2 regions of the Microvirgula aerodenitrificans DSM 15089 genome follow, and region 2 is predicted to be linked to the other one. Evidence: predicted binding sites of a transcription regulator. Region 2 holds the regulator's gene; the other holds the start of a gene.
What was found. The regulator FNR, encoded in region 2, switches genes on or off when oxygen is low (the NO sensors DNR and NnrR bind a similar motif). The targets are predictions, from matches to a motif close to TTGATNNNNATCAA.

Region 1 (14,889 bases), on a different contig from region 2:
GGTCATCTACGAGGCCCCGCACCGGCTGATCGAGTGCGTGACCGATCTGGTCGACGTGCTTGGCGCCGGGCGGGTCATCGTGCTGGCGCGCGAACTGACCAAGACCTTCGAGACCATCCAGCGCCTGCCCGCCGCCGAACTCGCGGCCTTTATCGCCGCCGACCCGAACCAGTGCCGGGGCGAAATCGCGCTGATCATCGAGCCGGCCGCCGCCAGCGAAGACGAGGACGACGACACCGAGTCGCGTCGACTGCTCGAAATCCTGCTCGACGAGAAACTGCCGGTGAAGCAGGCAAGCCAGATCGTGTCGCGCATGACCGGCGCCAACCGCAAGGCGCTGTATGAACTGGCCCTGTCGATCCGGGCGCAGGACGACGACCAGGACTGAGCGCGCCCGATTTACAAGCGCCGGCCCCGCAGGTAACATGCGCCACCTGTTGCACCTGCCCAGGTGGCGAAATCGGTAGACGCAGGGGACTCAAAATCCCCCGCCGCAAGGTGTGTCGGTTCGAGTCCGACCCTGGGCACCAGATCTGCACGGCAAAAACCCGCATCCATGATGGACTGGCGGGTTTTTTGCTGTGCGCGAACGCATCGCGGGCCAACGCTGCTGACAGAAACTGGCAGTCGTCTCCATTACGCTCGGGGTTCCTGCAGGACCAACGCGTCCTCGGGCATCGCTCACCCTCCAGAGAGAAAGGACACGACAGTGATCCGTGCCATCACCATCCTCACCGAGAATTTTTCCGATTGGGAAACCGCGCTGATCAATGCGGTGGGTCGGGCCTGTTACGGCTTCGACACCCGCTTCGCGACCCCGGGCGGCACCCCGGTCACCTCGTCCGGCGGCATGCTCGTCACCCCGCAACTGGCCGTTGAAGCCATTGACCTCGATGAACTGGAGCTGCTGATCGTCTGTGGCGGCACCATTTGGAAAACGGACCAGGCCCCGGACCTCTCGGCCCTGCTGGCTGCGGCACATGACAGAAATCTCGTGGTCGCCGGCATTTGCGACGGCACCCGGGTGCTGGCACAGGCGGGCGTGCTCGATCACCTCCGCCATACCTCCAATTCGGCAGCGAACCTGTCGGAACTGGATTACGGCGGCGCCGCCAGCTATCAGGACGTGCCTTGTGCAGTTGCCGATCAGCGCGTCGTCACTGCGCCCGGCACCGCCCCGGTCAGCTTCATGGCCGAAATCCTGCATACCCTGGGCCTTGGCGGCGAAGACCTCAACGGCTACCTGGCGATGCTTGCAGCCGAGCACGCCAGGCCAGTCTGAGCCGGGCGCCGGCATTGCACAGCAGAATGCCGGCAATGATCAGCCCACCGCCGGTACAGCTCCGCCAGGTCAGCGTCTCGCCCAGCAACAGCGCGCCGGACAGGACGGCAGTCAGCGGATTCAGCGCGATAAAGCTGCCGGCCCGGGTCACGCCGATCCGGGCAATGCCGTCGTAGTACCAGATATAGGCCAGCGCCGAACCGACCACGCCCAGATACAGCAGGCTCAGCCACCCGGGCCCCGAAACCCGGGCCAGCGACGCCAGCTGCATCTGCCCCAGCGCAAGTGTGGCTGCGCACAGCATCGCGGTGCCCAGCAGGATGGAAAGGGTCACGGTCTGCAGCGGGCCGATGGTGGCCGACAGCTCTCTGGCGCACACGCTGTAGATGACCCAGCTCGCCACGCAGCCAAGGATCAGCGCATCCCCCCACCCGCTGCCCGCATTGCCGGCCAGCGCCGGTGCGGCATGTCCCAGTATCACCATCCCGGCCCCCGCCAGGCACAGTGCGATGCCGGACAGCTGCCCGATCGACAGGGTGTCGCGGAGAAATACCCGGGCCACCAGCGCCATCACAGCCGGGTTCAGCGCAACGATCAGCGCGGCACGCGACGCACCGATCTCGCGCAGCCCGTAAAAAAAGCACAGGTTGTACAGAAAGATCCCGAAGAAGCCGAGCAGCAGCAGTTGCAGGAATTGCCGGGTGTTCAGCCGGACCAGCGGTATCCGGCTCAGCAGCAGGAAACCGAGCAGGGCCAGGCTGGCCATGACGAAGCGCAGGCTGGCCGACAGCAGGGGCGGCATTTCATCGGACAGAAAACGCCCGGCGACAAAGGTACCGCCCCAGATCATGGAGACCAGGCACAGCTTCAGGCAGGTGATGGCATCGGCGGCAGGTTTCATTGCTTTCCGGCAGGGGGCTCATGAGCGGGGCACCATTCTTATGCTCATGATGGCTAATGGTAAAATGAGCAAAAACTCATGACAGATGCCGGATGCGATGACATTGACCCAATTGGAAATTTTCTCGCAGGTCGCGGCCTTGCGCGGCTTCACCCTGGCAGCCGCCCGACTCGGCATTTCCCAGTCGGCGGTATCGCATGCGATCAAATCGCTGGAACAGGAACTGGGGGTCGAGCTGGTACAGCGCCATCAGGCGCGGGTCGAGCTGACTGATATCGGCCAGCGGCTGTTGCTGCGCGCGCGCAGCCTGCTCGGACTGGCCGAGACCATGCGCCAGGAAGCCGCCGATGCAAAAGGGATGAAACAGGGCACGCTGCGCATCGGCTCCTTCGGCCCGACCGCGTCGATGCGGCTGTTGCCGGCCCTGCTGGCCGACTATCGCCAGCGCTATCCGGGCATCGAGATCCATGTCGAGGAAGGGCCAGACCAGCAGGTCGTCCAGTGGCTGCGCGAGCGCCGCATCGACATCGGCTTTGTGGTGCTGCCGGACGAGAGCTTCGATAGCTGGCCGCTGCTGGAAGACCGGATGGTTGCGGTCGTGCCCCGCCGGCACCCGCTGGCGGCGCGCGATGCCCTCAGCCTGCGCGAGCTGTGCGACGATCCGTTCATCCTGACCGGCGCCGGGTCGGCCGAACTGGTCATGCGCCTGTTCACTGCCGCCGGGCTGACGCCGCAGATCCGTTACCGCTGTTCCCAGTTGCTCAGCACACTGAACACCGTGGCCCGCGGCGACGGGGTCACCCTGCTGGCCGAGCTGGCGCTGCCGGCGCACGACCAGACCGCTTATGTGTCCCGTCCGCTGGCGCCGCAGGTCGCCCGCCGGATCGGCCTGGCGGTCCTCGATCAACGCCAGTCGTCACCGGCCACGCTGGCTTTTGTCCGGCAGGCCCTCATGCTGCGGGATGCCGGCAGGCTGCTGAAACCATGATTCCGGCATTCAGTTTTCCATTTGCCCGGTGCGGGAATTCATTGTGCACATAGGTCCGGAAAACAACTTATATCTTCAACTGCCCTTCCGATAACAGTAAGTGGGTTCAATTTACCCATCCCTTCACTCCAGGCAGGGCACATCATGCGCGTCTCCACTCGGCTTGCCGTCATCATTCTCGCGAGTTTCCTGGGGTTGTTGCTACTGGCGGGCTTCTCGCTGTACAGCATCCACACGTCACTGAAAAAAGAAAAAGAAACCTTCATCATCAGCCAGCTGAAAGCGGCGGAAAGCATCCTCAAATACTACGAAGGCCAGGAAAAGCAGGGCAAGCTCAGCACCGCCGGCGCACAGGCCAGAGCGGCCCAGGCGCTGGCGATGATGAAACACGGGGACTTCTATTACTTTGCCCGCACCCGGGACAATGTTCTTGTCGTGCATACCAAGGCCGAAAGGGTCGGCAAGGTCGACACCGGCAGCAAACTTCCCGATGGCCGTACCACGGTCGATGCTTACAACGATGCCCTGAAAGGCGGCACGACCTACGGGCTGACAGTGATTCTGACCTCGCGCAAGGGCAGCACGGAAGAACTGCCGAAGCTCAACGGGGTCTATCGCTTCGAGCCATGGGGCTGGGTCGTGGGCACCGGGATTTTCACGGACGATATCGAGAAGACGTTCTGGAGCAGCGCCCGGGTACTGCTGGGCATCGGCCTGGCCGTGCTGCTGGTCGTGGCCGGGCTGGCCATGGCCATGTCGCGGCAGATCATCGGCGCGCTCGGCGGCGAACCGGCCTATGCGGTGCAGGTCGTCGAGGCCATCGCCGCCGGCAGGCTGGGCGACGAGATTCACACCAGGGGCAAGCCGGGCAGTCTGCTGGCCGTCATGCGTGACATGCAGGGCAGCCTGCGCGGCATGATCGAACAGATCTCCCGTTCGGCCGGCCAGCTGGCGCAAACCGCCCACAGCCTGACCGGGCAGATGGAGCGGCTGGACCAGGCCTCCACCTCCGCCAACGAGTCGACCTCATCGGCCGCGGCGGCGATCGAGCAGTTGTCGGTCAGCATCGACCATGTGACGGCCAATGCCCGCGATACCGAGGTCGATTCGCGCGGCGTCGCCGAACTGGCCCGGCAGGGCCGCACGGTCGCCCGGGAAGTCTCGGCAGGCATCCGTTCCATTTCCGGCGAGATCGGCACGGCGTCGACCCAGGTCGTGTCGCTGGCCGAGCGCACGCGCAATATCAGCGGCATTGCCGACACCATCCGCGACATCGCCGACCAGACCAACCTGCTGGCGCTGAATGCCGCCATCGAGGCGGCACGCGCCGGCGAGCAGGGCCGGGGCTTCGCCGTGGTCGCCGATGAAGTACGCAAACTGGCCGAGCGCACCGCCCAGGCCACCAGCGAGATCACCAGCATCATCCAGACCGTGGTCAAGGAAACGGTCAGCGTGTCCGCCGTCATGGACCATATCAATCCGCTGGTCGATGCCGGCGTCACGCAAGTCAATCAGCTGGCGGTGTCGCTCGGCGACATCGACGACCGGATGGAAACGACGCTGGTCCGCTTCCGCAATGTGGCCGAAGCCCTGGCCGAGCAGAGCCAGGCCGGCACCAATCTGGCCGGCGATGTCGAACGGGTGGTCGGCGTGGTAGAGGAAACCCAGTCGACGGTGCATTTCACCCGCGATGCCGCCCGACAGCTCGAGTCGCTGTCGCTCGGCCTGCAGCAGCAGGTGTCGCGCTTCACGGTCTGAACGCAGCCGGCAGGCGGACGCGCCGGGGGGACCGGCGCGAACCGCTTACAGGAAGGTGAACACGTCTTCCTGCGGCAGACGCGACTTCGGCAGTCCGGCATTGAAGTCGCTGTCGCTGTGATAGCCGAGGCTGACCAGCACCACGCTGGTAAAACCGTGTTCGCGCAGGCCCAGTTCCTGGTCCAGCTTGCGGAAATCGCAGCCTTCCATCGGCGTGGCATCGATGCCGAGCGCGGCGGCACCGAGCAGCAGGGTGCCGAGTGCCAGATAGGTCTGCTTTTCCATCCAGTGCTGCAGGTCTTTCTGGTCGTAGCGGTGCAGGTTCACGTAGCCGAGGCGACCGTTGCGCTGGCCTTCCCGGGCCTCCGGGCTCGGGAAGCGGCCGTCGGCGGCCTCCTGTTCCAGCACGCGTGCCAGATGGTCGTCGGTCATGGCAGTGCGCGCGCACAGCACGATCACATGCGACGCGTTCAGCACCTTGGGCTCGTTGTAGACGAAATCGTCATGCACGCCGCGGGCGATGCGCGCCTTGCCTTCGGCACTGTCAGCCACGACAAAGTGCCACGGTTGCGAGTTGACCGACGACGGGCTGTGACGCAGCAGGGTCAGCAGTTCGTCGATCTTCGGCTGCGGAATGCGTCGTGCCGGATCGAAGGCCTTGGTGGTGTAGCGGGTCTTGGCGATATCAGAAAGGTTCATGCCGGATTCTCCAGGTAGGGGTCAGGTCAGGCGCCAACGACGCCAAGCTGTTTCATCAGGGTCAGATTGTCCTCGATATGCCAGTTTTCGGCGATACGTCCATCCGCCACCCGGTAGATGTCGGTGGCGATGAAGTCGACCGCCTGGCCCCGCCCCTGCAACTGGCCGAACTGGCCGCTGAAATGGCCACGGAAGCGCAGATGGACCACCACCCGGTCGCCGGCGACCACCATCTGTTCGATCTCGCAGCGCATGTCCGGTATGGCCGTGCGCATGAAGCGGGAGGCGGCCAGCGGCCCGGCCAGCCCTTGCGCCCGGCCCGGTGGCAGGGTGCGGTCGGTAAAGTCAGGCGCCAGCGCGGCGCGGGCCAGCGCTTCATCGCCAGTATTCCAGAAGCTGCCGTAGCGGCGGGCAGCCAGTGCCTGCGGCGAATCAGCCGTCGCCTGCCCGCTGGCGGCAACGACGACGCGTGGCAGCAGCAGCGGGAGGTCCTGTGCGCTGGCAGTCAGGGTCGCGGCGGACAACAGCAGCGGCAGCAGCCAGCGTGCGGAAGAGGAAGGGAACAGGGTCATGGCAGTGTCCTTTGCAGGGTAAGGGGAAAGTCAGGCGGCGGCCGGGTAGTCGCTGTAGCCACGGGCATCGCCGCCAAACAGCGTGTTGCCGTCGAATGAAGCCAGCGGCAGGCCGTCGGCCAGCCGGCGCGGCAGGTCCGGGTTGGCAATAAAGGCGCGGCCGAAGGCGACCAGGTCGGCATAACCGTTGCCGATCACCCACTCGGCGCGGGCACGGTCGTATTTGCCGGCCACGATGATCGGCCGGCTGAAGCGGGCACGAATGTCCTGGCGGAACGTCTCGGTAAACGGCGGCGCATCGTCCCAGTCGGCTTCGACCAGGTGCAGATAGGCAATGCCGCGCGCCTGCAGATAAGTGGCCGCCTCCAGCAGGGTCGGCAGAATGTCCGGGCAGGCCATCCCGCGCGCGGTCAGGAACGGCGCCAGGCGGATGGCAGTGCGTGCGGCACCGATTTCCCCGGCCACGGCATCGACCACTTCCCGCAGAAAGCGCAACCGCTTGTCACGCGAGCCGCCGTATTCATCGGTGCGGGTGTTCGAGGTCGTGCGCAGGAACTGGTCGAGCAGATAGCCGTTGGCGCCATGGATCTCGACACCGTCGAAGCCGGCGTCCAGCGCCCGTCGCGCCGCGCGGCGAAAGTCGTCGACGATGCCGCGGATTTCATCCCGCTCCAGCGCACGCGGCGTCGGGCAGGCGACCATGGCGCCGATCCCGGTCTGCGGATCAGCCCTCCACACCTGGCCGTCGAACGGCACGGCCGACGGCGCAACCGGCAATTCACCATGGTGGAAATCCGGGTGGGACATGCGTCCCACATGCCAGAGCTGCAGGAAGATCCGCCCGCCGGCGGCATGGACGGCATCGGTCACCAGACGCCAGCCGGCCACCTGCGCGTCACTGTGGATACCGGGCGTGAACGAGTAACCCTTGCCTTGCGGCGAGATCTGCGTCGCCTCGGTCACGATCAGCGCAGCCGATGCGCGCTGGGCGTAGTAGCGCGCATTCAGCGCATTGGGCACATCGCCGGGCTGGGTGCTGCGGCAGCGGGTCATCGGCGCCATGACCACGCGGTGCGGCACGGCGTGACCGGCAATGACGGTCGGGGTGAACAACGGGGAAGCAGTAGGCATGGCGGCAGGGCTCCGGACTCGGTGGAAGAGGCCGTGCCATTCTGCCCGGCGAGCCGCATGTCGATAATCAGGCCGCCATTTGAATCATTTTCAAATGAAAACGGGAGATCGCTTCCCGATGCCGGCGCCCGAACCGGGTCATGCCCGACGACAATGACACCAGCCGGCCCGGCAAGCCGTCAAAAAGGGGACGGCTTGCGGTTGCGGCAAGGCGACAGTCGGTCTTCCCCGGTCACGCCCCCTGCGCCAGTTCGACGCAACGACGCGCCAGTTCCCGGGTCGGGTCGACCAGACCGACCTCGCGACCGCCAAGGTTCAGGACGTCCTCGCCAGGCACGATCAGTGGCAGTTCGGTGCAGCCGAGGATCAGCACTTCGGCGCCGCGATCGGCCAGATGGCGGGCAGCGGCCAGCAGGTCGGCGCGGCACTCGCCGTCGACAAAGCCGGCCTTGACCCCCTTGTCGCCGTAGATGGCATTCATCACCTGCGCCTGATGGGCGTCGTCCGGCACGATCAGCGTCAGGCCGGCGCGCTCGGCCGCCCGGCGGTAGACGCCGCTGCTCATCGTGCCGCTGGTGGCCAGCAGCCCGACCGGCGGACAGTGCGGGTAGCGTTCGGCAATCCGTGCCATGGTCACGTCCGGCATGCTGATGACCGGGATCGACAGATGCGGCTGCAGGTCGCCAAGGTAGGCATGCGCGGTATTGCACGGAATGGCGATCATCGCCGCACCGCCGGCCTCCAGCCGCTTGCAGGCGGCATACAGCGCGATCGACGGGTCCGGCCCGCGGCCGAGGATGTGCGCGGTCCGGTCCGGAATCTGCGGATTGTGTTCGACCAGCAGCCGCACGTGTTCCTGGTCGCGCTGCGCCCGTGTCAGCCTGACCAGCTTGTCCATGAAATCCACCGTCGCCGCCGGTCCGACGCCGCCGACGATACCGACCTTGACCGGCTCACCGGCCGGCACGGCATCGCGCTCCAGCGCATGGTCGGCATAGACCCGGTTGCTGTCGATCAGCCGGATGCCGCGGGCGGCCAGTCGTTCGGCCAGCAGCGCCACTTCGGTCGAGGCGGCGAGGATGACCCCGACCCCGTCGGCCTGCAGACTGCGGCAGGCCTGCATCACGGCTTCCAGCGCGGCATCGTCGAGGTAGCCGGCCTTGAGCCCGCGCGGGCCGTAGATCGCCTCCATCAGCCCGGCCTGGGCGTCGGCGGACGGGTAATGCAGCGGATGGCGCGCGCCGAGATGGCTTTCGAGCAGGCCGGCACGGCGCACGTAGTCGCAGGTCAGCACGCCAAGCGGCGTGCCGGCCGGCAGCTCGCGTTCGAGATGGTCGGTGACTGCCGTCATCAGGTTGACGATCGGCAGCGCGGTTTCGGCCTGGATGTCGTCGAGGAAGGTATGGCAGATGAACGACGGCAACAGCACCCGGTCGACGCCCTGACTCTCGAAGTGCCGGACGATGTTGAATACGTAGAACTTGCTCTCGCGCGGATCGGCCTCGCCCCGGGCCACGGCGTCGCCTTCGCTCAGTGGCTGCTGCTCCAGCAGCACGTCAGGCTGGGCCTCGCCCTGGCGCGCCGCGCGCTGGACCAGCTTGAACAGCACGTCGGCGCCTGCCAGCGCACCGACCCCGCCGACGATGCCGAAGCGGCGCTGCCCGACCCTCTTGTCAACCGAATTCATTCCACCCTCACTCGCTGCGCGCCGGCCCATCCGGCGTCATGCGTCATGATGCAGACGGAAACGCGTCCGGCGATGCGTATTCAGATGCCGGGTATGCGGGGAATGAATAAGTGCCCATGCAGCCCCCGAATCCTGCGTCCGGTCGGGCCACACGGGGGGGCCGGACTCAGTCCGGCAGGTCGCGACCGCTCAGGTGCTGCCACAGCCGCACCAGCGCCGGCTTGCGATTGTTCAGGTCGCAATACAGGCGGATGCCGAGCGGCAATTGCCAGCGCTGGCCGCCAGCGCGGACCAGCCGGCCCTCGGCCAGTTCCTGGCTGACCACCATTTCCGGCAGCCAGGCCATGCCCAGCCCCTGCAGCACCAGCTCCTTGGCCTGGTCGGACATGTCCGACTCATAGCGTCGCAGCAGGGCATACGGCTGGCCAGCGTGGTCCAGCAGGTACTGCACGGCGCGACGCAGGTAGGCACCGGTCGCAAACGAGATCAGCGGTACCGGCACCTGGCGGGTCCCCGGCAGCGCGTAACGCGGCCGGCCGTCGAGGCCCGGCGCCGACACCGGCAACAGTACGGTGTCACCCAGCGGCAGGAACGCGTAGCGCGTCTCGTCCAGCAGCACCGGCAGTTCGGTATGGTGGTAGCACAGCAGCAGATCGGCCGAGCCGTCCGACAGGGCCTTGATCGCCTTGTTGATGCTGGCGGTCACCGCCCGCACGCTGATGTCGCTGTAGTCCTGCCGTACCGTCTGCAGCCACGACGGCACGAAATTCACCGACAGTGAATGCCCGGCAATGACCCTCAATGAATGTGCGTCCGGATTGACCTCGCCGCGCAGCATGCTGCGCGTCTCCAGCAGCCGGCGCAGGAAGTGCTCGGCATTGTCACGGAACAGCACGCCTTCCGGCGTCAGCGTCAGTGGCAGGCCGCGACGCTCGATCAGCGGTACGCCGACCCAGTGTTCCAGCGCCTGAATGTGACGACTGAGCGACGGCTGCGAGATGTGCCGTTCCTCCGCCGCGCGTGAAAAGCTGCGGGAAGACGCCACACTCAGGAAATCCTCGATCCAGCGGATGTCCATAATTCGTTCGCTCACCACTCGTCAATGTTGAAAACGCGTCACTGTGCCGCATCGCTGGCCAGCGCGCATCGGGAAATCGAATATCTTTCGTCGATATACTGCATAAGTGATTGCTGATTTACATGATCCATCTCAATAAAATTCCGGATCGCCTCAACTAGCCTAAGATTTTCCACGAGGCATTACATCAGGATGGACACTCAGACTAGCGCCGCCCCACTGACCAATGACGTGGTCGACCCCTATTACGAAGGTGTGCCCGATTACATGGTCGACGTCTATGACTGGGCCTATGTCAATCCGGTCCAGGTCGATCGGCTCGACCACAACCTTGTGGTTCGCGTCCTGCTGTTCGGCAACGACCAGCGCCTGATGCGGGCCTATCTGAACGAGATCCGCCCCGGCATGCGCGTCTGGCAGGTCGCCCATGTCTACGGTGATCTGGTGACCCGCGTCGCCGACAAGGTCGGTCCGCAGGGCAGCTTCCACCTGACCGACATCACGCCGGCACAGGTCGAGCACGCCGAACGCAAGCTGGCCGGCCGGCCATGGGCGCAAGTGTATCGTGCCGACGCCGCCCATTTCGACGGACATGGTGAATATGACCTGATCTGCAGCTTCTTTTTGCTGCATGAAGTGCCGGAAGACAAGAAGCGCGAAATCGTCGACCACATGCTGGCGCGGGTGCCGGTCGGTGGCAAGGCGGTGTTCGTCGACTACCACCGGCCGTCGATGTGGCAGCCGATCCGCTGGATCCTGAAGGTGGTCAACGCCTGGCTGGAACCGTTCGCCAACGCGGTGTGGAAGCACGAACTCAGCCATTACGCGACCCATGCCGACCGTTTCGACTGGAACAAGCGCACCTTCTTCGGCGGCGTGTACCAGTGCACGGTGGTCACCCACAAGGCCGCCCCGGACGCCTGATTCCTCCTGCCGCCGGCCACCCGGCCGGCGGCAATCCGCCTTCCCGCCTTCCGTCACTGCCCGCCCGGCGTCATGCCGGCACCTTGACGCGAATCAATGAGCATTTTCCGCTTGTCCATCAGCATGTCATCGTCAATGGAATGACTGTCATGCCCTCGCACCCCATGGACATGACGCCAGCCCGGCCGGCGCCATTCCAGGTCACGGTTTTCCCCTCTTTCTCCAACCTGCAACAGAAAGAAGAACCATGAAAGCGAGACGGTTCCCCCGCTGGATTCTCCCGGCGCTGGCGCTGCTGCCACTGATGGTCGGGCAGGCTTACGCCGCCGACGACGGCCTGCACAAGAATGCCAATCCCAAAGCGCCGAAGATGACCGAGGCCGAATTCACCAAGGCCAGGCAGATCTATTTCGAACGCTGCGCCGGCTGTCACGGCGTGCTGCGCAAGGGCGCTACCGGCAAGCCGCTGACACCGGACATCACCCTGGAGCGCGGCAGCGAGTATCTGAAGACCTTCATCAAGTACGGCAGCCCGGCCGGCATGCCGAACTGGGGCACGTCCGGCGACTTCACCGACGAGGAAGTCGACCTGATGGCGCGCTACGTCCAGCAGGAACCGCCGACACCGCCGGAGTACTCGCTGGCGGACATGGAGAAGAGCTACAAGGAACTCGTTCCGGTCAGCAAGCGTCCGACCCGGAAGATGAACAAGCTGAACCTCGACAACCTGTTCTCGGTCACCCTGCGCGACGCGGGTGAGGTTGCGCTGATCGACGGCGACAGCAAGAAGATCATCAACATCATCAAGACTGGCTACGCCGTCCACATTTCGCGCATGTCGGCCTCGGGACGCTACCTGTTCGTGATCGGCCGCGACGCCAAGATCGACCTGATCGACCTGTGGATGCCGGTGCCTGACCGGGTTGCGGAAGTCAAGGTCGGCCTGGAAGCGCGTTCGGTCGAAACCTCCAAGTTCAAGGGCTACGAAGACAAGTACGCGATCGCCGGCACCTACTGGCCGCCGCAGTACGTCATCATGGAAGGCAGCACGCTGAAGCCGCTGAAGATCGTGTCGACCCGCGGGATGACGGTCGATGGCGAATATCACCCCGAGCCGCGCGTGGCCTCCATCGCCGCCAGCCACTACCGCCCCGAGTTCGTGGTCAATGCCAAGGAAACCGGCAAGATCATGATGGTCGACTACACCGACCTGAAGAACCTGAAAACCACCACCATCGACTCGGCCAAGTTCCTGCATGACGGCGGTTTCGACTCCACCGGCCGCTACTTCCTGGTTGCCGCCAACGCGTCGAACAAGGTCGCCGTGGTCGATACCAAGGAAGAAAAGCTGGCCGCACTGGTCGACGTCGGCAAGACGCCGCACCCGGGTCGCGGCGCGAACTTCGTCCATCCGAAATTCGGTCCGGTCTGGGCCACCAGCCATCTCGGCGACGACACGATCAGCCTGATCGGTACCGATCCGGTCAAGCACAAGGCCAGTGCCTGGAAGGTGGTCGAGACGCTGAAGGGCCAGGGTGGCGGTTCGCTGTTCATCAAGACCAATCCGAAGTCGAAGAACCTGTGGGTCGACACCCCGCTGAACCCGGACGCGAAGCTGAACCAGTCGGTGGCCGTGTTCGATATCAGCAAGCTGCAGAGCGGCTATGAAGTACTGCCGATCGTCGAGTGGGCCCAGTTGAAGGGCGCCGGCGCCAAGCGCGTGGTGCAGGCCGAGTACAACCAGGCCGGCGACGAAGTGTGGTTCTCGGTCTGGGGCACCAAGGACCAGGAGTCCGCACTGGTCGTGGTCGATGACAAGACCCGCAAGCTGAAGGCCGTGATCAAGGATCCGAAGCTGATCACGCCGACCGGCAAATTCAACGTCCACAATACCCAGCACGACGTGTATTGATCCGATGGCGGGCAGGGAGCCCTTCCCTGCCCGCCTGTTTTTGTCCGCCAACCGGAGTTCCACCATGCACAACCTTATCGTGACCGCTTTCGCCTTCGGCGCCCTGCTCGTCAGCGGCGCCGCCCAGGCCAACGAAGCCCTGGCCAAGAGCAAGAACTGCATGTCTTGCCACACCGTCGACAAGAAACTGGTCGGTCCGGCGTACAAGGACATCGCCACAAAATACAAGGGCAAGAACATGGAAGCCCAGATGGTGCAGTCGATCATCAAGGGCAGCAGCGGCAAGTGGGGTCCGATCCCGATGCCGGCCAACAATGTGTCCGAAGGCGATGCCAGGACGCTGGCCAAATGGATCCTGTCGCTGTAAACCGGTGCCGGCTCGCCGGCATGGCGCTGTTCGCCATGCTGGTCTCGGCACCGGCCTTCGCCACCGACCCGCCCTCGCCACAGCGCCAGCGCCAGCTCGCGCACTGGCTGCGCGACGACTGCGGCGCCTGCCACGGCATGACGCGCCAGGGCGGGCTCGGCTCGCCGCTGACCGCCGCCGCCCTGGCGGACAAGCCGGCGTCGGGTCTGGTGGCCACGCTGCTTGACGGGCGTCCCGGCACGGCAATGCCGCCGTGGCGACCGTTTCTGACTGAAGACGAGGCCGTATGGCTGATCGAACGATTGCAGCGCGGCGATCCTCTCGCCGTGCCCTGATTCCCGCGCTTGCGCTGGCCTGCCTGAGCGCACTGGCCGGTTGCAGCACCGCCCCGGCCGCACGCGGTACCGGCGACCTGGGCCTGATCATCGAACGGGCGACCGGCCGCGCCCAGATTGTCGATACCACGCAGCATCAGCGCCTGGCCACCGTCAGCGGGCTGGGCGACCTGTCGCACGCGTCGGTAGTGTTCTCGCGCGACACCCGCTATGCGTATGTGTTCGGCCGTGATGGCGGTCTGACGCGCATCGATCTGCTGTCGGCCCGCATCACCCATCGCGTGGTGCAGGCCGGCAATTCCATTGGCGGCGCCATCAGCCAGGATGGCCGCATCGTGGCCGCGCAGAACTACGAACCGGGCGGCATCCGCCTGTTCGATGCCGCCACGCTGAAGCCGCTGGCGGACATCCCGGCCATCGGCGCGGACGGCCGCCGCTCGAAGGTGGTCGGTCTGGTCGACCTGCCCGGCCAGCACTTCGCCGCCAGCCTGTTCGAGTCGGGAGAGATCTGGCTGATCGACGCCAGCGACCCCGCGCACCCGAAAGTGGACAAACTCGCCGCCGGCAAGCAGCCGTACGATGCATTGGTCACGCCGGACGGGCGCCATTATCTGGCCGGTCTGTACGGCGAGGACGGGCTGGCCCGGGTCGATCTGTGGCAGGACCCGCCGGCGGTACGCAAGGTCATGTCCGGCTATGGCCGGGGAGAAACGCCGCTGCCGGTGTACAAGATGCCGCACCTGCGCGGCTGGGCCATCGCCCAGGGCGAAGCCTGGCTGCCGGCCATCGGCCGCCATGAAGTGCTGGTCGCCGACACCCGCGACGGCTGGAAGGAAAACGCCCGCGTCGCGGTCGCCGGCCAGCCGGTCTTCGTCATGGCGCGTCCGGACGGCCGCCAGGTCTGGGTCAATTTCGCCTTCCCCGACAATGACACCCTGCAGGTCATCGATACCCGGAGCCGGCGCGTGGTCCGCACGCTGAAACCGTGCCGGGGCGTGCTGCACATGGAGTTCACGCCGAAGGGCGAGGAAATCTGGTTCTCGTGCCGCGACGACAATCGGGTCGAGGTCTACCGTACCGACACGCTGACCCCGGTCGCCTCGCTGCCGGCCGACAACCCGAGCGGCGTGTTCTTCACCCCGCGCGCCTACCGCTTCGGCATGTAGCGCCCATGTCCGATGATCGCGCCCTGTTCGACACGCTGCAGCGCGATTTTCCGCTGCAGCCCCGCCCGTATCATGTCGCCGCCGCGGCC
Region 2 (14,889 bases):
GCCGATATAGACCACGGCAGCGATCAGCGTGCCGATCAGTGTGGCGCGCGGGATGGTCTTTTCCGGGTTTTCAACATCGCCGGCCGGCACCGCCGCCGATTCGAGGCCGAGGAAGGCCCACAGCGTCAGTGCGGCGACCGAGCTGATGCCCTGCCCGACAGGCAGGTTGTTCGGATTGAAAACCAGGTTGTCGGCATCGAACCAGAACAGGCCGAGGGTCGCGATGGCCACCAGCGGCAGCAGCTTGATCACGGTGGTCACCACCGCCACCCCGCCGGCGCTCTCGACCCCGCGCAGATTGATGCAGGTCACCAGCCACACCAGGCCGATCGAGCACAGACCGCCGGCGTAATGGTTGCTGGCCAGGATCGGGAAAAAGCCGGACAGATAGCTGGTGAAGGCGACCGCAATGGCGGCATTGCCGGCCCACAGCGCAATCCAGTAGCCCCAGGCGATCCAGAAGCCGGCAAAGCTGCCGAACGCATCATGCGTGTACGCATACGGTCCGCCGTCGCGCGGCATCCGCGCCGTCAGGCTGGCGAACACCAGCGCAATCAGTACCGCCCCCATCGCCGTCAGCACCCAGCCCACGATCGCCATCCCGCCATACGGTGCCAGTGACGATGGCAGCAGGAATACCCCGGACCCGATCATGTTGCCGCAGACCAGTGCAATGCACATCCACAAGCCGAGGCCCTTTTTCTTCTCAGCCATCATTAGCTTTCTCTGATTTACCTACCCAGAGGGTAATGGCATTGCCGCTCGTTTTCCAACAAAAAATGCACAGAAAGTAAAAAAGCCGGCATGTCATAACATGCCGGCCCGGACTGTCCATCCACCCCTAACCCGCGAAGAACGGACGAGCGAAGCGAGGTTTCCCCGCGGCGGCGGGGACGGAAGAGGCAGGATTCAATCAGACAGACTGCCGTGCTCACGGCAGATCCTGTCAGTCGGGCGTGTACCGACGCCACTGCTGCCGTCGGTGCCCTCCTTCATGAGCAGTCTGGGCCGGCATGTCATAACATGCCGGCCCAGTTTCTCCTGCCGCGATTTTTCCCTGCTTATGCTGCCGGTTTGGTGTCCCTGGACAGGAAGAAGGCATCGGAGAAAAACGCATCTTCCGGCAGCCCGCGCTCGCGGATAAAGCTGCCGTGCGCCGCCTCAACCATGACCGGCGCGCCGCAGGCGTAGATCTCGTGGCCGGACAGGTCACTGAAGTCGTCGAGCACCGCCTGGTGGACGAAACCGGTCCGTCCGGTCCAGCCGTCCGTCGCCAGCGGTTCGGACAGCACCGGCACATAGCGGAAGTCCGGCAGCCGGGCTTTCCACGCTTCCGGCAGCGCCGGCATGTACAGGTCGGCCAGGGTGCGCGCGCCCCAGTACAGCACCATCGGCCGCGTCACGCCGATATGGATCGCATGCTCGATAATGGCCTTGACCGGTGCAAAGCCGGTGCCGCTGGCCAGAAACACGATCGGCTTGTCGGAGTGTTCCTGCAGGAAGAAGCTGCCCATCGGCCCCCGGAAACGCAGGATTTCCTTTTCCTTCATCTGGTGGAACACGTACTCGGAAAAAGTCCCGCCCGGCATGTGGCGGATATGCAGTTCCAGCAGGCCGTCCTCGTGCGGCGCATTGGCCAGCGAGAAGCTGCGGGCCTTGCCATCCTTCATCAGGATGTCGATGTACTGGCCGGCGAGGAACTGCAGCCGTTCGGACACCGGGATCTTCAGCTTGAGCACGGCGACGTCGTGAACACGTTCGATTTTTTCGACCCGGCACGGCAGGGTCTTGATCTGGATGCTGCTGGCCGCTTCGACCTCGCGCACCGAGACGGTGACATCGCCGACCGGCTCGGCACAGCACAGCAGTGCCATTCCGTCCTGGCGTTCGGCATCGGGCAGCGCCTTGGCCTGGTGCGGACGGTGACTGACCTCGCCGGACAGCACCTTGCCCTTGCAGGCGCCACAGGCACCATTGCGACAGCCATACGGCAGCGCCACGCCCTGGCGCAGTGCGGCCTCGAGAATGGTTTCCTGCGCTTCGACCGTCAGACAGCGGCCACTCGGTTGCAAAGTCACTTGGGACATAAACGATCCAGATGCGGTGCGGACAGCGGGTGACGCGGCAAACCCCACGCATCACGGCGACAGCCATCCGGGCTGATTGCGATAAAAAAGCCCCGTGTTCGGCGGTGGCGGTGGCGACCGGCTACAATGCCGGCATGCCCGATTTCCCGACCCTGCTCGTCGTCGGCGCCGGCGATGTCGCCCGGCGCGCGCTCCCTCGTCTGACCGGCCGCTACCGCGTGCTGGTGGTTCACCGCCGGGCGGAACAGGCCACCATGTGGCGGGCACTGGGCGCGCTGCCAATCCACGCCGATCTCGACGATCGCGCGTCGCTGGAGCGGCTGGCCGGGCTGGCCGACTGCGTGCTGTACACCGCGCCGCCGGACGAATCCGCCAGTGGTGACAGCCGGGTCGCGCGGCTTGCCAACGTACTCAAAAGGCGGGCAAGCATACCACGCCGGATAGTCTATATCAGTACCAGCGGCGTGTACGGCGACCGCCACGGGGCGCCGACACCGGAAACGGCGCCATGCCGTCCGGACTCGGCGCGCGGCATGCGCCGGCTGACGGCAGAACGGCTGTGGCGACAATTTGCCCGCCAGACCGGTGCCAGCGTCACCATACTGAGGGCACCGGGCATCTATGCCGGTGACCGCCTGCCGCTGGCACGGCTGCGCGCCGGCACGCCGTGCGCGATCGCCAGCGAGGACACGCCGGCCAACCGCATCCATGCCGACGATCTGGCCCTGCTGTGCGTGGCCGCGCTCGAACGCCATGGTGGCATTCGCTGCTACAACGTCTGCGACGACAGCCAGCTGGCCACCGGCGAGTGGCTGGATGCCATCGCCGACCGTTACCGGCTGACCCGCCCGCCGCGTCTGCCGCATGCCGAACTGGCCACGGCCGTGTCGCCGGCGCAATGGTCGTTTCTGCGCGAGTCTCGCCTGCTGCTGAATGCGCGCATGCATGCCGAACTGCCCGTTGCCTTGCGCTATCCGACCCTGGACGCCTTTCTGGCGTCCGCTGATGCCACCATCGAACTGGTCGCCGACGCGGCCGCCGGGTAACATCGCCGGCTTTGTCATTCCCCGCGTCCCGCCACATGGAAAATCCCGACTTCCAGCGCCATATCAAGAGCTTCGTCCTGCGTCAGGGGCACCTGACCCCGGGACAGAAGCGCGCCTACGACACGCTGTTCCCGCGTTTCGGCATCGAGTACACCGGCCAGCCGCTGGACCTGGATGCCGCCTTTGGCCGCCAGGCAGCGAAAATCCTCGAAATCGGCTTCGGCATGGGCCAGGCCAGCGCGGAAATCGCCGAGCGCCATCCCGAACAGGATTACCTGGGCATCGAGGTTCACGGACCCGGTGTCGGCAGCCTGCTGAAGCTGGTCGGCGAGAAGCAACTGGAAAACATCCGCGTCATCCGCCATGACGCGGTCGAAGTCGTGCGGGAAATGCTGCCGGCCGACAGCCTGGACGGCATCCATATCTTCTTCCCCGACCCGTGGCACAAGAAACGCCACAACAAGCGCCGGCTGGTGCAGCCCGGATTCGTCGCCCTGCTGGTATCGCGACTGAAGCCGGGGGCCTACCTGCACCTGGCGACCGACTGGGAAGACTACGCCATCCAGATGCTGGACGTGCTGTCCGCCAATCCGGATCTGGTCAACACCGCCGCCGGTTACGCGCCACGCCCCGACTACCGGCCACTGACCAAGTTCGAGCAGCGCGGCCTGCGCCTCGGCCACGGGGTCTGGGACCTGGTGTTCCGCCGGAAACCACTCGTCAGTCCGCAATGACAGTCATGCAACCCCTGCCTAGATCTAGATAAAGACCAGGCAGAGAGTGCTACCGGACACCACGGTACGGCCTCGCTCCCCGCCGGCCAGCCGTGGAGATCATGATGCCTGCAGTTCAGAATGCCCAGTCCCCGGCTACCCGCCCGCGCCTGACTGCGGCGGTGTCACCCGCCCCGCTCACGCGGGTCGGCATGCATGGTCAGCTGGTAGACCGGATCGGCACCCGCCAGTGGTATCACCTTGGCAATGGCGCACGCAGCTACGACCCGGTTTCCCAGCGTTTCCTGCGTCTGGACCCGCACAGCCCGTTCGGCAGGGGCGGTATCAATGCGTATGCATTCTGCAGCGGTGATCCGGTCAACCGGCGCGATCCATCCGGCTATTACGTGCTTGGCACCACCACCGACATCACTGGCTACATTGCCAACGCCACCGGCATCCTGGCCAGTCTGGCCGGCATCATCCTCAACTTCATGAGTGGCGGCACGCTGGCCCTCATCATCGCCTCGGTCGGCCTTGTAGTGGCAGTGACGGGCATGTCGCTGCAAAGCGCCGGCAGCGCACTGGGAGCGGACTCCGCACTGGGCAATGCTCTGTCGCTGGCCGGCAATATCCTGGTCGCCATCGGCAACACCATCGGTTTTGCCACGGCGGTTCATGGCATCAAGACGATGGTCGCCCTCCACAAGATACAACTGAGACAGGCGAATCTCGCGGCACTGCAGCACTTGCGGCGCAGACCCGCACGAACGGTGTCCATGCTGTCAGAAAGGTTCAGCACCACGCGGCAGTGGGTCTCGCAGCATTTCCACAGATTACCCCCCCAGCACGCGCCATTCAGAACGCGGTCTGCCCCGGCATCGGTGCCGGTGTCATCTGGCCAGAGCAATGCGGCATTCCATGCCGAGACCGCTGCCGGGTCCCTGTTTGAACTCAACGTGCGGGGTCTCCAGTTCACCAGCGGGCTGCCGCGCTCCCTATCCTGGCACAGCAGCCTCTCACAACTGCCAGGCACTCTGGTCTGAGCGCGGCAGCAGGCGCTCGATGGCGTCGACAAGCGCTGCCGGCCTGGTCGCAGGCGCATAGCGATCGACCACCGCGCCCTGCGGGTCGACCAGAAACTTGGTGAAATTCCACTTGATGCGCTCGGTGTTCAGCACGCCGGGCTTCTCGTGCGTCAGGTAGGCGTACAGCGGATGCGCCTGCGCGCCATTGACATCGATCCTGGCAAACATCGGAAAACTCACCCCGAAGCGGGTGGTGCAGAACTGGCCGATTTCCGCCTCGTTGCCCGGCTCCTGTCCGCCGAACTGGTTGCATGGAAAGCCGAGCACGCTGAACCGGCGGTCATGGAAACGCTCTTGCAGCGCCTGCAGGCCAGCGTATTGCGGGGTAAAACCGCACTCGCTGGCGGTGTTAACGATCAGCAGGACCTGGCCCGCATAGTCGGACAGTTTCTGCTCGCTGCCGTCGAGACGCACGGCGGAAAAATCATGGACACTCGGCATCGCTGCTCCTTGGCAATGGGTCACAGGGTATAATCCCTACCAATCTACTCAAGTTATCCCCTGGCCGCTGCATGTTCAATCCCAGCCGTGACGAAGCCCGCCGTTTCCTGTTCGATACCTGGCAGAAGCATCATGCCGGACAGCCGCTGACCGACCTCGAACGGATCGCGCTGGCCATCGAACTGGAACACCCCGAATACCAGCCGATGCTGGCCGACCCCGACCGCTACCTCGACCGCGACTGGCGTCCGGAGGGCGGCGAAACCAACCCGTTCCTGCACATGATGATGCATCTGTCGATCGAGGAGCAGGTGTCGATCGATCAGCCCGCCGGCGTCCGCGATCTGGTCGACCGCCTCGCGGCCCGGCTCGGCACCCGTCACGATGCCCAGCATGCGGCGATGGACGGTCTGGCGGAGATGATCTGGCTGGCCCAGCGCAACGGCAGCATGCCGGACCCGAACGTCTACCTGAACGTGCTGCGCCGCCGGATCGGCGAGGGCGAAGCCTTCGACCTCGCCCGGCCGGGCGACGAACCCTGAACCGATGGAGAACGGCATGACCGGTGAGCGCTGCCCGTGGTGCGGGACCGACCCGCTGTATATCGCCTATCACGACGAGGAATGGGGGCGCCCGGTCCACGATGACCGCAAGCTGTTCGAGATGCTGATCCTGGAAGGCGCCCAGGCCGGTCTGTCGTGGATCACCATCCTGCGCAAGCGCGACGGTTACCGCCGCCGCTTCCATCAGTTCGACCCGCAGCGGGTCGCCGCGATGAGCGACGAGGAGCTGGAGGCCGCACTGCAGGACCCGGGCATCGTGCGCAACCGGCTCAAGGTGGTCAGCGCCCGCCGCAATGCACGGGTCTTCGTCGCCATGCAGGCCGAGCACGGTTCGTTTTCCGACTGGCTGTGGTCGCACGTGGACCGGCAGCCGGTCGTCAGCCGTTTCACCCGCTACACCGACGCGCCAGCCTCGACCCCGCTGTCTGACCGGATCAGCAAGGCGCTGAAAAAAGCCGGCATGAATTTCGTCGGCAGCACGGTCATCCAGGCGTACCTGCAGGCAGTCGGCGTGGTCAGCGACCACCAGGCCGATTGCCCCTCGCACCCGGACCACGTCCGGCCACCGTCGGTCTGAGGACAGCGCCAGCCCATTCGTCGGGAATTGCAACCGGCGCCAGACCAGCCCTTACTATGCAGGAAGAAGGAAACGTTCAGACACCAGTCCATCGACCGCGAATTGATGTGCGGCCAGGAACTCCACGAGGAGGAAACGCCATGCCATCACGTTCCCCGTCTCCGGCAACGGCCAGGGCAGCAGCGCAAGCCGTCAGAATCTGGAAAAAGCGTCCACGGCTCGGCCTGCATGGCATGCTTTCAGACTATGTCGGCAACAAAAATTACTACCATGTGGGTAATGGTGTACGCAGCTACGACCCGATAATTCAGCGCGTCCTGCAACCGGACCCATTGAGCCCGTTCGGGACGGGAGGCATCAATCCCTATGCATTCTGTCTGGGCGACCCGGTCAACAATCGTGATCCTTCCGGTTATTCAGCGATTTCCAACACCGGAATCGCCCTCGGCCTGGTCAGTCTGGTCCTCTCCATTGCCACCTTTGGCACGGCATCCATACTGGCCAGTCTGGGGCTGGCGCTGGCGATCATCTCCGTCGCTACCGGCGCGGCCTCCAATCTGCTGGCCGGCTCAAGCCCTGGACAGGCAGCAACGCTGGGAAGGGTATCCTACGGCCTGGGGGTCGCCGCGAGTCTGGTTAGCCTGGTCCTGGGCGCCATCGGTTTCGGCGCATGGCGGTTGGGCAGACATCTGCGGAAAAACCCCGATTTTGACATGTCACTGAGAGTCTGGAACAAGGGGCCGGGCGTACAGACAGTCGGCATCCATGGCTCACCCCATGTGACGATCGCCGCAAACAAGCTGTTGCGCGCCCCCCAACTGGCCAGACGTATCCGCCCGCTGCTCGACGCCGACACGGACACCGTGTTGCTGGGGTCGTGTCACGCAGGCCAGGGCAACAGCATGTCCTCCGTCGCCCAGGTTGTCGCAAACCGGCTGGGCAAGACTGTCGTGGCCGGCAAGGGAACCGTTTCACCCGAGTACCTCTGGAAGTCGTTCACGCTGCACAAGCTGCCGTACGAGGACGTCCGGGTCTTCCAGGCTCAGGGCATGTGGACCTCTGCGCGCACCAGCCTGGTCAATACGGTCCGGTTCGAACAGCAGAGCACAGCGATTTACCTGAGGCAGCTGTACGCACACCATTGATACGGCGTCAGCGGCTCAGATCGTCTTCGAGTAGCGGGCGTGGGTCTGTTTCTCGCGCAGATAGCGGTCGAACACCATGGCAATGGTGCGGATCAGGAAACGCCCCTGCGGCGTCACGGCGATCCACTCGTCATCCAGCTCGACCAGTCCGTCAGCCTCGTATTCGGCCAGCCGGGCCATTTCCGGCGCGAAATACTGCTTGAAGTCGATGCCGAAACCCTCGCCCATCGCTTCCATCGACAGCGAGAAGCGGCACATCAGCGCCTGAATGATTGCCCGGCGCAGCAGGTCGTCGGCACTCAGCAGCAGACCGCGGACGATCGGCAGCCGACCTTCGTCCAGCATCGCATAATACTGTTCGAGGTCTTTTGCGTTCTGGTGATAGCTGGCGCCGACCTTGCCGATGGCCGAGGTCCCGATGGACACCAGATCATGGTCGGCATGGGTCGAGTAGCCCTGGAAGTTCCGTTGCAGCCGTCCCTGGCGCAGGGCCACGGCCAGATCGTCGTCCGGCAGGGCGAAGTGGTCCATGCCGATGAATTCGTAACCGGCATCGGTCAGCATCTGCACCGCCATCTGCAGGATGTCGAGCTTGACCTCGGCCGACGGCAGATCCGCTTCGTTGATGCGCCGCTGCGGCATGAAGACCGTCGGCAGGTGGGCGTAGTTGTACAGCGCCAGCCGGTCCGGACGGATGCTGAGCACCGTCTCCAGCGTACGCCGGACCGAGTCGACGGTCTGGTGCGGCAGGCCGTAGATCAGATCGAGGCTGACCGACTTGAAGCCGGACGACCGCGCGGCGTCGATGACCGTCAGCGTCTCCTCGACACTCTGTACCCGGTTGACGGCCTTCTGCACCTGCAGATCAAAATCCTGCACCCCGACCGACATGCGGTTGAAGCCCTGGGTCGCCAGCAGCCGCACCGTGTCGGCGCTGACCTTGCGCGGATCGATCTCGATCGAGTATTCGCCAGTGGGCAACAGGTTGAAATGGCGACGGATCGCGTCCATCAGCCGCTGCATCTGCTCGTCGGACAGGAAGGTCGGCGTGCCGCCGCCGAAGTGCAGCTGGATCAGGTCCTGGCGCGGCCCCAGCCCTTCGGCATGCAGCGCCAGCTCGCGTTCGAGATAACCCAGATAGGTATCCGCACGCGTCTTGTCCTTGGTAATGACCTTGTTACAGGCGCAGTAGTAGCAGACTGTATTACAGAACGGTATATGAGCGTATAATGATACTGGCTTGGCGCTGGCGCCGATTTGCCTTTGCTCAAGGCAGTGGCGATAATCTACGCCGTTGAATTCGGTGGTAAAACGGTCTGCCGTCGGATACGAGGTGTAGCGAGGACCGCTGCCGTCGAGGCGTTCGATCAACTCTCGGTCGAAAATGAACTGGGCGGGAGCCACGTTGTCGTGAATTGCTGTCGTCATAAATGGATAAACCTCTCAGGCAGTGAACCACTTTGCCTGAATCGTGCAGGGGCGCCTTTGATAGTCGTCAAGCCTGGCATGATAACAACCTGAACGGATCATCATGGCCGAACACAATCCGCTTACTGCCCACACGCTGAAGATCTCCTGCTCGAACTGCAGTCTTCGCGAATTGTGCCTGCCCATCGGACTCAATCGCGAGGAGATGAGCCAGCTCGACGCCGTGATCCGGCAGAGTCGGCGCCTGAAGCGCGGCGAGTACCTGTTCCGCGCCGGCGAGGCGTTCAAGTCCATGTTCGCCATCCGGACCGGCTTTTTCAAGACCTGCATTTCCAGCCATGACGGCCGCGAGCAGGTCACCGGTTTCCAGATGTCCGGCGAGCTGCTGGGCCTGGATGGCGTCTCCAGCAGCCTGCACGGCTGTGATGCGATCGCGCTCGAGGATGCCGAGGTCTGTGAACTGCCGTTCTCGCGCATGACCAGTCTCGGTCGTGACATCCCGACCCTGCAGCATCATTTCTTCCGGTTGATGAGCCGTGAAATCGTCCGTGACCAGTCGGTCATGCTGCTGCTCGGCAACATGAAGGCGGAAGAACGTCTGGCCGCCTTCCTGCTCAACCTGTCCCAGCGCTTCTCCGCCCGCGGCTTCGCCGCCAACGATTTCATCCTGCGCATGAGCCGTGAGGAAATCGGTTCCTTCCTCGGTCTGAAGCTGGAAACCGTCAGCCGCACGCTGTCGAAATTCCAGGCCCAGGGCTGGATCATTGTCGAACACAAGCACATCCAGCTGATTCAGCCGGAGAACCTGAAGACCCTGGTCGGCGGCTGCCAGCAGAGCATGCCGATCGCCACCACCTGAACCCGGTTCAGAACAGTCCCAGCGACAGGCCGAGCGCCAGCGTCGCACCGACCTCGGCCGCGCGCTCCAGCGCGGCCTGGTCGGGCTCCCCATGCACGATCAGCGGCTCGCAGGCCGGCGTCAGCGGATAGCCGCGCGCAATGCGTTCGATCGCGACTCGCGCCCCGCTGCCGTCATTGCCGGCACAGATCAGGATCGCATACGGCAATCCTTCCACCCGCCCCTGGGCCGGGTAGAACGTGCGATCGAAAAAATCCTTCAGCGTGCCGGCCATGTAGCCGAAATTTTCCGGCGTGGCGACAATCAGGCCGTGACAGGCCAGCAGATCGTCGATGCCGGCCTGCTGCGCCGGCAGCAGCCGCACGTCGATCTCCCCCTCGCCCGCCTCACTGGCCGCCGCCGCCGCGGCCCGCGCCAGCTGCAGGTTGCGCCCGGTCTGACCGGCCCACAGGATCAGCAGCTGCTTCATCATTCCTTCTCCCCGCCATCCAGCGCCGCGATGCGCGCCATCAGGGTGGCCAGCCGGCCGGGCTCCGGCCAGTGCGCCGGCACCACGAAGCCGCGCGACACTTCCTGCCAGTCGTCATCGCCGACGGCCTGCATTTCCGCCACCATCAGCGCCTCTCTCCTGCCCGCCAGCCGCGCCTGCAGCTCGGCGGCGGTCTGCACGTCGGCCCGGCCAGCCCGGGCCGGGGACAGCCAGTCGAGCCGGAGCAGGTGCAGATAGCGGCTGTCGGCCGCCCGTGCCGGCCAGGCCTCCCCCTGATGCCGCCACCAGTGCACCGGTTCGCCGCTGCCGGCCGGCCGGAACAATTGCCCGCGCAACACGGTAAAGGCCGGGCAGCCGGCGAAACCGGGCGGGAGGGTCGCCGCCGCACGCGCATCGCCGGCCAGCGCCAGCTGGCGCACCAGTTGCGCACGTTTCAGCGCCAGCGCATCGCGCAGGTCGGTCCCGACCCAGCACTGCGGCGCGACTTCCAGATAGAACTTGCACGCCATTTCGACATGGAGCGGCCGTCCGTCCAGCCGCAGCAGGAAATCGAACTCGCCGAGGGTATGCGCCTCGACCCGCACCGCGCGGTTGGCCGCCACCAGTTCAAGCTGCGCACTCCGCTGTGCCAGCCAGAAGGCCAGCAGCGCCTCGGCATGGGCGCCAAGGCGCCCGGTGCGCCGGGCCGCCAGCCAGTCCAGCAATACGGCAGGGCGGCGGTCCAGTGCCAGCAGCCGTTCGGCAGCCCGCGGTCCGGCCAGCAGGGCCCGGTCGAACTCGACACCGCTGTCCCACGGCGACGGCCCGAGCAGCAGTGACGCCAGTGCCCGCACCGCCGGTTCGCGCAACGAGGCCAGCAACGGCAGCAGGCGGGGATCGGCGGCGCAGTTCACGCGACTCAGTCGTGTCGGTACGGGTCCGGCCCGCAGCGGCGTTCGATCTGCTTCAGCATGCCGCGCAGGATATCGATCTCCTGCCGCTCCAGGCTGGCGCGGTCATACAGGGTGCGCAAGCGGCGCATCAGCCGTTCGCCATTGCGCCGGTCATAGAAACCGATACCGTCGAGCACCCGGTCGAGATGACCATAGAACCCTTCGACCTCTTCATGACTGGCCAGTTCGGCATCGGCCCGCAAATGATCAAGCGGGAATGCCAGCTGGCTGAACAGCTCATAGCACATGACCTGTACCGCCTGGCCGAGGTTCAGCGAAAAATAGTCCGGGTTGCCGGCAATGGTGACCAGCCGGTTGCAGCGCGCGACCTCGTCGATCGACAGTCCGTAGGTTTCGTTGCCGAACACCAGTGCAACCTCGACCCCGTCGCGGGCCGCCGCCAGCAGCTCGGCACAGGCGTCGCGCGGCGCGGCCAGCGGCGTGGTCAGCTCGCGCTTGCGGCTGGTCAGCGCACAGGCGATGGACACGCCTTCCAGCGCGGCATCGAGCGTGCCGGTCACCACGGCGTTCTCCAGCACATCGGCCGCGCCGGATGCCAGCGTGGTCGCCTCGGCATCGGGAAAACGCTTTGGCTCGACCAGATACAGGCGGGTCACGCCCATGGTCTTCATCGCGCGCGCGGCGGCGCCGATATTGCCGGGATGGGAAGGACGCGCCAGAACGACGCGCACATTACGCAAAAAATCAGGGACTTCGGGTTTCGACATTGAGAAAACTGCGTTAAAATTCCGGCCATCAAAAGGCCCGGAACATCCAACTGTCCGGGTCTTTATCGTTCCTTAAACCCGGACTATCCAGACGCGCGGCGGCAAGAATTCGCGGCGCGCCCCCTTTGCCAGAGAGGCTCCCATGCATCCGATGCTGACCATCGCGGTCAAGGCCGCGCGTCGCGCCGCCAACATCATTCAACGCGCGTCGAACAACCTCGACCTGATCCGCGCCGAGCAGAAACAGCACAACGACTTCGTCAGCGACGTCGACCGTGCGGCCGAAGCGGCCATCATCGACATGATCCGGGATGCCTACCCCAAGCACGCCATTCTAGCCGAGGAATCGGGCGGGGCCTCGCTGTCCGACGCCGAATACCTGTGGATCATCGATCCGCTGGACGGCACCACCAACTTCCTGCACGGCTATCCGCAGTATTGCGTATCCATCGCCCTCGCGCACAAGGGCCAGATCCAGCAGGCCGTGGTCTATGATCCGAACCGCAACGACCTGTTCACCGCCAGCAAAGGCGGCGGCGCTTTCCTCAATGATCGCCGCATCCGCGTCAGCAAGCGCATCAGCCTGGCCGACAGCCTGATCTCCACCGGCTTCCCGTACACCGACGTCAGCTATCTGGACCAGTACCTGGCCATGTTCGCCGACATGATCCGCAAGACCGCCGGCGTGCGCCGCGAAGGCTCGGCCGCGCTCGACCTGTGCTATGTCGCCAGCGGCCGCGTGGACGGCTACTGGGAACTGAACCTGAAATCGTGGGACATCGCCGCAGGCAGCCTGATCGCCCAGGAAGCCGGCGCCATTGTCACCGACGTGTTCGGCGAGCAGGGCTGGCTGGAATCCGGTGACGTGGTCGCCGCCAACCCGAAGGTGCTGGCGCAGATGCTGCACACGCTGGCACCGCACGTCCGGTAATCATTTCCGGCAGTTTGCGATCCGCCCCATGGCAGACCTCCGGTCTGCCATTTTCATTTATCGACGGCTGCCAGCCGCTCGGCCAGCCCCCATGTTCCGACAAAATCCAGGAAGGCGCGCAGCGCGGCCGACACGTGGGTGCGGGTCGGATAGACAGCGAAATACTGGTTCGGCAACGGCGGATACGCTGCCAGCAGTTCGACCAGTTGCCCGCTGGCCAGCTCGCACCGGCACATGAACGCCGGCAGCATGGCAATGCCGGCACCATGAACGGCAGCCTGCTGCAGATACATCAGGCTGCTGCTGCGCATGCCCGGCGACGGCACGACCCGCTGCAGGCCATCCGCCCCCGTCAGCGGCCAGTCCGGGGCCGGATGATGAACCAGACAGGCATGAGCGGCGAGATCGGCCGGTGAAACCGGCAGGCCGGCGTGCGCCACATAGTCCGGGGCCGCCACCAGAGCACGGCGCACCTCGCCGACATGCCGGCTGACAAAGCTCGAATCCGCCAGCCGCCCGGTACGAAACGCCAGGTCGATGCGCTCGCCGATCAGGTCGAGATGGGCATCGGTCACCAGCATGTCGACGCTGATCAGCGGGTAGCGGCGGCGAAATGCCGGCACCAGCCCGGCGAACAGCAGCGCGCCGGAAGCCTCCGGCGCAGTAATGCGCAACTGGCCGGCCGGCGCATCGCGCAGCCGGGAAACGGCCGCATCGGCGGCACGACCGGCTTCGACCATGCGCTGGCAGTGGCCGACATACAGCTGCCCGGCGGCAGTCAGACTCAGCTTGCGCGTACTCCGCTGCAACAGCCGCACACCCAGCGAGGCTTCCAGCCTGGCCAGTTGCTGACTGACCGTGGATTTGGGCAGGCCGAGCGCCTGCGCCGCAGCAGTAAAGCTGCCGCTTTCCACCACCTGCACAAAGACTGCCATCCGGTCGAATTCCGGCGTCATTGTTCATCCTGACGGACAAAGTTTCCACATTGGGCAGTCTAATCGGCGAATCCACCGCCGACTACACTTCCGGCATCACTCATCGTCATCGCCTGGAGACACCACCATGAAAGCCGTCGGCCTGTACCGCTACCTGCCCATCGACCACGCCGAGTCGCTGCTCGATATCGAGTTGCCACTGCCGGAACCGGGACCGAATGACCTGCGCGTCGCCGTGCGCGCCATTGCCGTCAATCCGGTCGATACCAAGGTGCGCGCGCCAAAAGCACAACAGGAAAGCACGCCGCGCGTGCTTGGCTGGGATGCAGCCGGCGTGGTCGATGCCGTCGGCCGCGATGTCACGCTGTTCAAACCCGGCGACCGGGTCTACTACGCCGGCGACATCACCCGTCCCGGCTGCAACGCCGAGTTCCAGCTGGTCGATGAACGCCTGGTCGGCCCGATGCCGGCCAGCCTCGACTTTGCCGCCGCGGCCGCTCTGCCGCTGACCGCCATCACCGCCTGGGAGGCCTGCTTCACCCGTCTTGGCATCAGCCCGGACGGGCAGGATGCCGGCAAGACGATACTGATCGTCGGCGGTGCGGGAGGGGTCGGTTCGATCGGCATCCAGCTGGCCAGAACGCTCGGCCGGCTGACGGTGATCACCACCGCCTCACGAACCGAATCCGCAAGCTGGTGCCGCGAGCTCGGTGCCGATCATGTCATCGACCATCGCGGCGACCTGGTCGCACAGGTTCGGGCACTGGGGCTGGACACGGTTGACTACATCGCCTGCTTCAACGACACCGACCAGCACTTCCCGGCACTGGCCGAGCTGATCCGGCCGCAGGGCACCATCGTCACCATCGTCGAGAATGCCCGCCCGCTGCCGGTCGAGCTGCTGAAAAGCAAGAGCGCGGCCTTTG

Region 1: the regulator FNR is predicted to act here: its motif matches at 11,104-11,117, upstream of Q352_RS0110025 (nitrite reductase).

What each region holds. Positions count from the first base shown of each region.
Region 1 is NZ_JHVK01000010.1:24,927-39,815, reverse strand. It holds gene rsmI (16S rRNA (cytidine(1402)-2'-O)-methyltransferase) at 1-388, shown strand, start outside; tRNA gene Q352_RS0110080 (tRNA-Leu) at 446-530, shown strand; gene Q352_RS0110075 (type 1 glutamine amidotransferase family protein) at 710-1,282, shown strand; gene Q352_RS0110070 (DMT family transporter) at 1,233-2,183, opposite strand; gene Q352_RS0110065 (LysR substrate-binding domain-containing protein) at 2,281-3,171, shown strand; gene Q352_RS0110060 (methyl-accepting chemotaxis protein) at 3,316-4,929, shown strand; gene nfsB (oxygen-insensitive NAD(P)H nitroreductase) at 4,975-5,628, opposite strand; gene Q352_RS0110050 (ester cyclase) at 5,655-6,200, opposite strand; gene Q352_RS0110045 (alkene reductase) at 6,231-7,331, opposite strand; gene cuyB (cysteate racemase) at 7,564-9,018, opposite strand; gene Q352_RS0110035 (LysR substrate-binding domain-containing protein) at 9,185-10,111, opposite strand; gene rquA (rhodoquinone biosynthesis methyltransferase RquA) at 10,289-11,020, shown strand; gene Q352_RS0110025 (nitrite reductase) at 11,325-12,932, shown strand; gene Q352_RS0110020 (c-type cytochrome) at 12,997-13,299, shown strand; gene Q352_RS0110015 (c-type cytochrome) at 13,281-13,634, shown strand; gene Q352_RS0110010 (cytochrome D1 domain-containing protein) at 13,586-14,800, shown strand; gene ahbB (siroheme decarboxylase subunit beta) at 14,806-14,889, shown strand, end outside.
Region 2 is NZ_JHVK01000002.1:289,561-304,449, forward strand. It holds gene Q352_RS0103135 (amino acid permease) at 1-714, opposite strand, end outside; gene Q352_RS0103140 (CDP-6-deoxy-delta-3,4-glucoseen reductase) at 1,062-2,087, opposite strand; gene Q352_RS19595 (NAD-dependent epimerase/dehydratase family protein) at 2,198-3,133, shown strand; gene trmB (tRNA (guanosine(46)-N7)-methyltransferase TrmB) at 3,169-3,867, shown strand; gene Q352_RS22140 (RHS repeat-associated core domain-containing protein) at 3,969-4,892, shown strand; gene Q352_RS0103160 (glutathione peroxidase) at 4,866-5,375, opposite strand; gene Q352_RS0103165 (DUF1841 family protein) at 5,447-5,917, shown strand; gene Q352_RS0103170 (DNA-3-methyladenine glycosylase I) at 5,934-6,515, shown strand; gene Q352_RS0103175 (RHS repeat-associated core domain-containing protein) at 6,656-7,660, shown strand; gene hemN (oxygen-independent coproporphyrinogen III oxidase) at 7,676-9,088, opposite strand; gene fnr (fumarate/nitrate reduction transcriptional regulator Fnr) at 9,192-9,947, shown strand; gene Q352_RS0103190 (flavodoxin family protein) at 9,955-10,419, opposite strand; gene Q352_RS19605 (DUF1853 family protein) at 10,416-11,330, opposite strand; gene Q352_RS0103200 (RNA methyltransferase) at 11,336-12,097, opposite strand; gene Q352_RS0103205 (inositol monophosphatase family protein) at 12,240-13,028, shown strand; gene Q352_RS0103210 (LysR family transcriptional regulator) at 13,082-13,984, opposite strand; gene Q352_RS0103215 (zinc-binding alcohol dehydrogenase family protein) at 14,091-14,889, shown strand, end outside.